Regions from separate parts of the Exiguobacterium sp. s78 genome, predicted to be linked through region 3. Evidence: riboswitches for the same ligand, from Rfam matches in the RefSeq annotation. Region 3 holds a riboswitch; each other region holds the start of a gene.
The links. A riboswitch is a leader RNA that binds a small molecule or an ion and turns the genes downstream of it on or off. The one in region 3 is predicted to bind S-adenosylmethionine.
Positions count from the first base shown of each region.

Region 1 (3,260 bases), on a different contig from region 3:
GATTTTTCGCCACATGCAGCAAGACTAATAGCTAAGACGGATACAGCAGCAGTACCTACGAATTTTTTCCAAGTTTTCATGAATGATTCCTCCAATATGATTAAGTTTCGAATTAACGTTTATCGATCGCGCGGATCAGCAAGTCACCAATGATTTGGATGACGAAGACGATCGCTAAGATTAAGAGTGTCGCAATGACGATGACATCGTTTTGAGAACGCTGGAATCCTTCGATGAAGGCCATGTCCCCAAGTCCACCTCCGCCGACTACTCCGGCCATTGCCGTATAACCGACAAGTGAAACGAGCGTAACCGTGATTCCCGAAACGATGGCAGGCAATGCTTCCGGGATTAAGACTTTATAGATGATCTGGAACTTCGTCGCGCCCATCGATTCGGCTGCCTCGATGACACCTTTATCGACTTCGCGTAACGCGAGTTCAACCATCCGACCGTAAAATGGTGCAGCACCGAAAATCAGTGCCGGTAATGCTGCCGTTGGTCCGAGGAACGAACCGACGATTGCTGTCGTAAATGGAATCAATAAGATCAGTAAGATGATGAACGGAATCGAACGGAAGACGTTGACGACCAAACTCAACACTGAATAGAACGCCCGATTCTTGAACAATAACTCTTCGTTTGTCGCATACAATAGTAAACCAATGATCAAACCGAGGACGAATGTCGAAACACCAGCGATTGCCGTCATATAGACGGTACTGCCTGTCGCTTCCCACACCATGTCCCAATCTAGATTGTCAAAGAATGAAATCATCGGTGATCCACCTCCACTTCAACATCACTGGCTTGAAGCTTCGTGATGACCGCTTGTGTTGCTTCTGTTTCCCCGATCAACTGAATGAACAGTGTACCGAGTGCCCCTTCCTGCGATTGACCGACGTTTCCGCCGATGATATTGAACAGGACCGGTGAATCCTTCATGACTTCCGCGAGGATCGGGCTTTCCGCTGTCGATCCGACGAACGTCAACTGAACGATTTTTCCGGTTGGGTACCGTTCGCGTAGTTTCGCGAACGTTAACTCGTTCTCCGACGGCGACGTCAATTGTTTGACGAATTCCTTCGTCATCGCTTGCTTCGGATGACGGAAGACTTCTGCGACCGGTCCTTGCTCGACGATTTTACCGGCTTCCATGACGGCGACCCGGTGACAGATTTTTTGAATGACGTGCATCTCGTGTGTGATCAAGACGATCGTCAGTTTCAGTTTTTCATTGATGTCGACGAGTAACTCAAGGATTGAGTCCGTCGTCTTCGGATCGAGTGCACTTGTTGCCTCGTCACATAAGAGAACGTCCGGGTTCGATGCCAGTGCCCGAGCGATACCGACACGTTGTTTTTGACCACCGGATAATTGTGACGGATAGGCTTTTTCGCGTCCGTCCAAACCAACGAGTTGGATCAGTTCCGCTACCCGTTCCTTGCGGTGTGCTTTCGGGAAGCCACCGAGCTCGAGTGGGAACATGATGTTCTCTTCAACCGTCCGTGACCATAGTAAGTTGAAGTGTTGGAAGACCATCGAGACATTCTTGCGGACGCCTCGTAATTCCTTAGGTTTTAGTGATGTCATTTCAACACCATCGATTTGGATCGAACCACTCGTTGGTGCTTCGAGCATATTCAGTAATCGGATCAGGGTGGATTTCCCTGCTCCGGAATAACCGATTATTCCAAAAATTTCACCGCGCTCGATTGTCAGATCGACATTCGCGACGGCTTCGACCGCTCCGCGCTTTGAGCGATAAATCTTTCCTACGTCTTGTAAACGAATCACAACTGTCCCTCCTAAAATAAAAAAAGTGCGCGCGTTTTAGAGCAAACGCGCGCACTTTTCAGTACACAAAACCATTTGCTCTCATCTCCCAGACTTTTGTCTGCTGGAATTAGCACCACTTCGGATTAGATCCGCGGTTGCCGGGTTTCATCGGGCCAGTCCCTCCACCACTCTCGATAAGAGTTTCGGTATTAAGTTTGTAGAATATATTCTGAATATTAGCAGGGGTTATTTTTGTTGTCAAACAGTTTTTTCAGAAACTTTTTCGAGGAACGTGAAAGCACGTGTTAAGTCTTCTTTCAAATCTTCCGCATCCTCAAGTCCAACTGAAATCCGAACGAGACCGTCCGTGATACCGAGTTCTGCCCGACGTTCTGCTGGGATCGACGCGTGCGTCATCCGTGCCGGAACGGAAATCAGACTCTCGACGGCACCAAGACTTTCAGCAAGTGTGAAGAAGTGTGTCGCCTCGACGAGTTTTTCTGCGTTCGCTGCTGAACCAACATCAAAGCTGATCATCCCACCAAATCCAGTCGCTTGTTTCGCTTGGATGTCGTGACCAGGATGCGATGCAAGTCCTGGATAGAAGATGTTTGAGACAATATCTTGCGCTTGTAGGAACGCAACGAGATCATGTGCTGTCTCTTCGATCGCATCCATTCGGATACCGAGTGTACGAAGACCACGGACGAGCAAGAAGCTGTCTTGCGGTCCAAGCACGCCGCCTGTCGAGTTTTGGATGAAGTGCAGCTCTTCGCCGAGCGCATCATCTTTGACGACGACAAGTCCAGCGACGACGTCCGAATGTCCGCCGATGTATTTCGTCGCACTGTGCAAGACGATGTCTGCACCAAGTGCGAGTGGTTGTTGATGATAAGGCGTCGCGAACGTGTTGTCGACGACAAGTTTAAGATCGTGACGTTTGGCGATCGTTGCGATTGCTTCAATGTCCGTTACTTTCAACAACGGGTTCGTCGGTGTTTCGACGTAAACGATCTTAGTGTTGTCTTGGATCGCTGCTTCCGTTGCCGCAAGGTCCGTCGTATCGACGAATGTCACTTGGATATTGAACTTCGGTAAGACGCGTTGCATCAAGCGGAACGTACCACCGTAGACGTCATCCGTCATGACGATGTGGTCGCCAGACTCAAGCAAGTGGAAGACGGCATGGATCGCTGCCATCCCAGAACCGAACGCAAAACCACGTGCGCCGCCTTCAAGATCCGCAATCAATCGTTCGATGCTCGTCCGTGTCGGGTTCGCTGTCCGTGAGTATTCGTATCCGTCCTTAAGTTGACCGATTTTATCCTGCTTGTATGTGCTTGTTTGATAGATCGGAGGTGTGACGGCTCCTGTTGCCCGGTCGACACCTGTTCCTCCATGAATCAATGCTGTCTTCTTACGCATGAGTTTCGTCCACCTTTTCAAAGATTTGTTGGCTTAAATAGCGTTCGGCACTGTCA
Region 1 is NZ_JACSNB010000001.1:457,369-460,628, reverse strand. It holds gene KNQ18_RS02280 (MetQ/NlpA family ABC transporter substrate-binding protein) at 1-80, opposite strand, end outside; gene KNQ18_RS02275 (methionine ABC transporter permease) at 113-778, opposite strand; gene KNQ18_RS02270 (methionine ABC transporter ATP-binding protein) at 775-1,797, opposite strand; SAM riboswitch class I at 1,876-1,980, opposite strand; gene KNQ18_RS02265 (bifunctional cystathionine gamma-lyase/homocysteine desulfhydrase) at 2,038-3,204, opposite strand; gene KNQ18_RS02260 (PLP-dependent cysteine synthase family protein) at 3,197-3,260, opposite strand, start outside.
Region 1: linked by a shared signal. The riboswitch ahead of KNQ18_RS02270 (methionine ABC transporter ATP-binding protein) and the one ahead of mtnK (S-methyl-5-thioribose kinase) in region 3 are both predicted to bind S-adenosylmethionine.

Region 2 (3,260 bases), on a different contig from region 3:
AGCACCTGTCTTGACGTCGTCAAGTGTCTTCGCTGTCTTGCTGTATAGTCCCATCGGTGCTGTTGGAACCGTGATGAGTCCTTTTAAATCGAGGTTCTTTTCTTTAGAAAACGTCTTGAGATAGATCGAGTGTTGGAACAAGTTGGCGTCGATGTTCCCGCTACCGAGGACGATATTCGGTTGGATGTAATCGCTGAACTCGACGATTTCGACTTTATAGCCTTTCTTTTCGAGTTGTGGCTGGATCGCTTGTTTGACCATGTCGCTATACGGACCACTCGTCGCACCAATCTTGATCGTCTTGTCTTTTTCATCAGCACTGCTGTCTCCACATCCCGCGAGGACTCCTGCACCAAGTAAGGCTGTTGCTAAAAAGGCATATCGTTTTTTCATGATTCCACTCTCCCTTTGTATGTATGATTAGCGTTTATCTGTTTTTCGCGCCAGTTGATTGCCAAGTGCTTGAATACTTTGAACGATGACGATGAGCACGACGATCGTCACGATCATGATGAGATTATCGTAGCGATAGTAACCGAAACGGATCGCGAGGTCACCGACACCACCGCCGCCGACGATACCAGCCATCGCTGAGAAGCCGATTAAGCTGATCGTCGTTAATGTGATGCCCTGAATGATGCCAGGGAGTGCTTCCGGTAAGAGGACACTGACGATGATCCGCAAGGGTTTCGCCCCACATGCTTCTGCTGCTTCAATCAAACCAGGCGGAATCTCGCGGAGTGATGTTTCGACAAGGCGCGCGAGAAACGGAATCGCTGCGACACTAAGGCTGACGGACGCTGCCGTCGGACCGATCGTATTGTCGAGTAAGAACTTCGTTAATGGAATGAGGGCAACCAGCAAGATGATGAACGGTAGCGACCGGACGATGTTGACGACGAAGTCAAGAACACGGCGGACGGCAAGGTTTTGAAAAAATAATCCCCGGTCGGTGACGAACAAGAGAATTCCGAGCGGAATCCCGACGACCAATGCGAAAGCAAGTGAAATACCAACCATCCATGCTGTCTCGCCGAGTGCCTTCAAGAGCTCCGGTAACATCGTTTGAATACGATCAAGCCACATCCTGAATCACCTCGAGTGCGTGAAGTTCCGTCGCGAGCCAGTCAAGGGCAGGAGCGATTTGATCGGATGATCCCGTCAAGCTGACAATCAGGACACCGAAGGCGACGTCTTGAATGTAGTCGACCTTGCCGTGCAAGATGCTGACTGAGATATCGTAACGGCGGATCGCTTCTGATAACGTACTTTCACCGGTCTTCTCGCCTGTGAACTGCAAGCGGATGATCTTACCTGGGGTTGCCTGTAAGATGCGTTCCGGCAATTCGATTTGTAATGCCGTATCGACATAATGTTGCGTCACCGGATGCTTAGCTTGACTGAACAAGTCATAGGTTGAGGCGACTTCGACGACTTCACCTTGCGACATGACCGCGACGCGATGGCAAATCTGTTTGACGACATCAATCTCATGCGTGATGAGGACGATCGTCAATCCGAGTCGTTCATTCAAATCCTTCAGCAGTTCAAGAATCTGTAGTGTCGTAACGGGATCAAGAGCGGATGTCGCTTCATCACATAACAAGACGGTCGGATTGTTTGCGAGTGCCCGGGCAATCCCGACGCGCTGTTTCTGCCCACCGCTTAATTGACTCGGGAAGTTCGTCTCAAATCCTTCAAGTCCGACGAGCGAGACGAGTTCGCGAATTCGCTCCGGGAAATCTGCACGTTTGACGCCAGCGGCCTTGAGTGCAAAAGCGATGTTATCCGCGACGTTGCGTGACTGGATCAATTGGAAATGCTGAAAGATCATTCCTGTCCGCAAGCGAAGTTGACGTAAATCTGCTTTTGACATCCCGCCGAGCGAGACACCGTCGACCTTGACGGTTCCTTGTGTTGGATGCTCGAGCCCGTTGATCAGGCGAAGCAACGTACTTTTACCGGCACCAGACTCACCGATGATTCCGAAGATTTCTCCTTTTTGGATCGTCAAATCGACATCCCGTAATGCAAAAATCGGGGTCCGGTCTCGAACGAACCGTTTTGTAATGTGTTTGAATTCAATCATCCGCTCATCTCCTCATACAAAAAAAGTCGCTTTTTCCTAGTAGCAGAGCAACCAGAAAAAAGCGACGAAAGTGTAAGATTTCGTAACTTATCTCTCAGAATGAAAATCATTCTGTAGGATGTGGCACCGTTCCTTACAGGTGGTTGCCGGACGTCGTTGGGCCTAATCCCTCGGTCGCTCTCGATAAGTAGTTATGCTGTTGGGATTTACTTTAACGGAAATGATTCCCATCTGTCAAATGTTTTTTCAGAATTATTCCGCAACAGGTGTCCGGAACAGGTTGAGCGTTCCGATTCGATCGACGGCTTCTTCTAGACGTTCGACGTCAGCAATCAAGCTAATCCGGACGTAGCCTTCACCGTATTCGCCGAAAAATGATCCCGGGGTCACGGCGACGTGTGCTTCGTCAAGTAGATGATCGGTGAAGCTTTGGGACGTGTAACCTTCTGGAACAGGAAGCCAGACGAAGAAGGAACCGCCTGGGCGTGGACCACTCCAACCAATCGCATCGAGTTTTGCGAACAACGCATCGCGTCGTGTTTCATACAAGCTACTTAACTCACGGACGCACGTTTGGTCACTCGTGAGGGCAACGGTCGCCGCATGCTGAATCGGTGTGAAGGCACTGACGTAGAGATGTTCTTGGTATGTTTCGATGCTTGAGATGACGGACGGATTTCCGATCGCGAAGGCAATCCGGAAGCCGGACATGTTGAAGCGTTTTGAGAGTGAGAATAGCTCGATCCCGACGTCTTTTGCCCCTTCCGTCTGCAGGAAGCTTCGCGTCGGACCATCGAAACTGATGCCGCCGTATGCTAAGTCATGGACGACACAGATATCATGGGCATCGGCGAAAGCGACTGTCTGTTCGAAGGCTTCTGCCGTCGCGGTCGCACCCGTCGGATTACTCGGGTAGTTGAGGAACAACATCCGGGCACGCTCGACGTCCGTCGTATCAAGTAAGTCGTAATCCGGTAAGAAGTTATTTTTCTCAAGTAACGGAAGCGTGATCGGGAATGCGCCAGCAAGTGCTGCGCCAGACAGGTAATCCGGGTATCCTGGATCCGGAACGATGACACCTTCTCCAGGGTTGACGATCGTCTGCGGTAAGGCGACGATGCCGGCTTTACTGCCGAGGAGAATTGCGACTTCCGTTGCCGGATCGATTGTG
Region 2 is NZ_JACSNB010000001.1:260,205-263,464, forward strand. It holds gene KNQ18_RS01265 (MetQ/NlpA family ABC transporter substrate-binding protein) at 1-393, opposite strand, end outside; gene KNQ18_RS01270 (methionine ABC transporter permease) at 421-1,086, opposite strand; gene KNQ18_RS01275 (methionine ABC transporter ATP-binding protein) at 1,076-2,089, opposite strand; SAM riboswitch class I at 2,174-2,279, opposite strand; gene KNQ18_RS01280 (aminotransferase class I/II-fold pyridoxal phosphate-dependent enzyme) at 2,342-3,260, opposite strand, start outside.
Region 2: linked by a shared signal. The riboswitch ahead of KNQ18_RS01275 (methionine ABC transporter ATP-binding protein) and the one ahead of mtnK (S-methyl-5-thioribose kinase) in region 3 are both predicted to bind S-adenosylmethionine.

Region 3 (3,260 bases):
CGAATGACTGCACGCTCCAACAAAAAGTCAAGATAGGCTGTTTTTCCGTCAGACGGCAGAAGTGCGAACATTTGCCCGACACCACTCTGAATCGATAGCGTCCGGTCGAGTACGCCGCGTTTCAACGGTTCGAAGTCACTAGCTGGCGCAAATGCCTGCATGAGTGCGATGATGTTATCTTGCGTCGTCACCGTACCGTCGAAGTCACAAAGAATCCGTACGGTCATGACTTGATCCCCCAAGCGTCAAGGGCGATCCGTAATTCTTCATGACGCGATGCTGCCGCCGATAGGGATTCATTTGCGAGTGCCGCATCGAGCGCCTGGCGGAAAGCAATGACACCAGCCGCAGCACCTTGCGGATGACCATGTACGCCGCCGCCGGCGTTGATGACGGAATCGATACCGAAGTCCCGTACGAGTTGAGCGACGAGTCCAGGATGAATACCGGCTGAAGGAACCGGGAAGATCGATTTCGTCTGACCGAGACGGGTCGCTTCGACCGCGATGCCACGGGCGACATCCTTTGGCAAAGCGACATTGCCGTAAGGAGACGGGAATAGCGTCAAGTCTGCTCCAGCAGCACGCGGTAATGTGCCGAGTAAGACAGGAGCTGCGACTCCGTGATTCGGGCTAGCGATCAACGCACCGCTATATGCTGGATGATTGAAGATCGGAACGTTGATTTCCGGATCACTCGCCAGTTCGCGTAAGACGTCGAGTCCGTATGTGAAGGTATTCAGCAAGAATGCGGTCGCTCCAGCATCAATCAATCGCTTGGCTTGATCCTTGAGCGTAAAGACGGGACCGCTGAGTGTGATCGCATATAACGCACGTTTACCGGTCCGGTGGAAGTGAGCATCGATGACCTCACGTCCGATTCGTGCCCGGTCAATCGTCGGTGTCAACGGATTGTCGTATAGGATCTCATCGTCTTTGACGAGGTCAATCCCACCAGCGAGTTGTCCTTCGAGTTGATCACGAAGGAACGATAAATCCCGTCCGATGACTCCTTTGAAGATGCTCATTAATAATGGGCGATCTTCGACACCAATCAAGGAGCGGACCCCTTCGATCCCGAATTTCGCACCTGGAAAGTCCGACGTAAATGTATCGGGTAATAGCAATTCTGTTAGTTTGATTTCACCGTCGAGTGAGAGTTTCCCGAAGACGGTCGTCAGAATCGCAGAAAAGTCGCGCGACACGTTATGTTCTGGATAACGAATCGTGATATATCCTTTGCCATCGCGCTCTTCGGTATGTACGACTTCCCCTTTGAACGAGGCGAGTTGTTGTTGTTCGAGATGATTCAGTTCCGTCCAAGAACCGACTGTCAGACCAAGCGCGAGTTGTTCAGCGCGTTGCTCGAGTCGATCACGGGCAGTCAATTGATAAGTAGCAGTGATATAAGCCATGTCTTTCCTCCTTCAACAAAAAAATGGTCTCTCGTCAGCGACAAGAGACCATGAATGATTCGAACGTGGACTCTTATCTGTCAGCTTAGTAGCTGCAAGAATTAGCACCGTGCCAAAAGGTCGGTTGCTGCGACATCGTAGGGCTTGTCCCTCCGTCTGCTCTTGATAAGAATTGGATGAAATTGTGAAATCTAATTGCAATTTTTACATGAGAATCGCCACTTGTCAAACTATTTTTAGAAAATTTATTTTTTTGAAAATACTCTTTCTATAGATGACTTAAAAATGATGTCCGTTTCTGCTTGATTTCGATTTGACAGCGAGGAAGTCGATTGCGTAAGATTCAAATCAATATCACACACGACAACTACATACGACTCTTATCGCGAGTTGGCAGAGGGAATTGGCCCGATGACGCCGCAGCAACCGACCACTAGGCACGGTGCTACATCCAACAGACGTTTCGTCTGAGAGATAAGAGGACGCAGTGACTTTTCTGCGCCTCTTTTCGATGACGAAAAGAGGCGCTTTTTCGTGTATCACATAGGGGGAAACTGAGATGACATATAAAGCATTCACAGAACAGGACGCGATTGATCGTGTTCGGACATTAGGACTGATCGGCGATGGAGCCGTCGAAGCAGAAGAGATTGGCGACGGGAACCTCAACCTCGTCTTTCGGATTCGAGAAGGCGAACATCGCTTGATTTTAAAACAAGCATTACCATATGCGAAGGTCGTCGGGGAGAGCTGGCCGTTATCGCTCGAACGAGCGTGGATCGAGCAATCCGCACTCCGTGAATTCGCACGGCATGCCGTACCGTTCGTGCCACGTGTTTTTCATGCTAGTCATGAAGAGGCGTATACGGTCATGGAAGATCTTTCACATCTGACGATCGTTCGAAGCGGTTTACTCGCAGGTGAACAGTATCCGTTGCTTGCGGAACATATCGGTTCTTATCTCGCTCGGACGTTATTCCATACATCGGACTTTGCGCTTGGTCCGGTTGAAAAGAAACGTGTCGCCCGAACGTACTACAATCCAGACTTGTGCGACATCACGGAAAAGTTAATCTTCACGGATCCGTTCCATGACGCGGAGACGAACGAGATTGAATCCGGACTGGAAGAAGAGGTGGCACATCTATGGGCAGACGATGAGTTAAAACGCGAAGTCGCAAAACTCGAAGCGCTCTTCATCACAAAAGGGGACGCCTTGTTACACGGCGATCTACATACAGGAAGCATCTTCGCCTCGGCGACGGAAACGAAGGTCATCGACCCTGAATTCGCCTTTTATGGTCCATTCGGATTCGATGTCGGACAGTTCATCGCCCACTTATTCTTTGCAGCATACCCCGATTATTCAGCACTTCGTGATGCCCGGATTCGCGACATCGACACGTTCTGGCTGACGTTCGCTTCAACGTTCCGTGCATTATGGGAACGGGAAGCCGTCGAACCGTTCCAGGCATCAGGACTCGTCGATGATGTACTGAGCACGATCTTGCAGGATGCCCTTGGCTTTGCCGGTTGCGAATTGATTCGGCGGACGATTGGTCTTGCACCGGTCGCTGATTTAGAATCAATCGATTCAACGACGGAACGCTTAGAGCGGAAACGTCACGCTCTTCGTCTAGGAGCGGCGTTAATCAAACGCCGTACAGAATGCCGGACATTCGATGATTTACGAAACTTTGACGTAACGGAGGAACTCAGCCGATGACTACATTCGTCCAAAGTATTCGTTACGAAGACCGTGTCTTGACGATTCTCGATCAGACACGTCTACCGCAAGAAGAGCACTATGAAGTCATTGCTGATCTCGCGCAAGCGGTTGAGGCGA
Region 3 is NZ_JACSNB010000002.1:316,002-319,261, forward strand. It holds gene KNQ18_RS13030 (2-hydroxy-3-keto-5-methylthiopentenyl-1-phosphate phosphatase) at 1-227, opposite strand, end outside; gene KNQ18_RS13035 (2,3-diketo-5-methylthiopentyl-1-phosphate enolase) at 224-1,414, opposite strand; SAM riboswitch class I at 1,485-1,586, opposite strand; SAM riboswitch class I at 1,792-1,895, shown strand; gene mtnK (S-methyl-5-thioribose kinase) at 1,974-3,140, shown strand; gene mtnA (S-methyl-5-thioribose-1-phosphate isomerase) at 3,137-3,260, shown strand, end outside.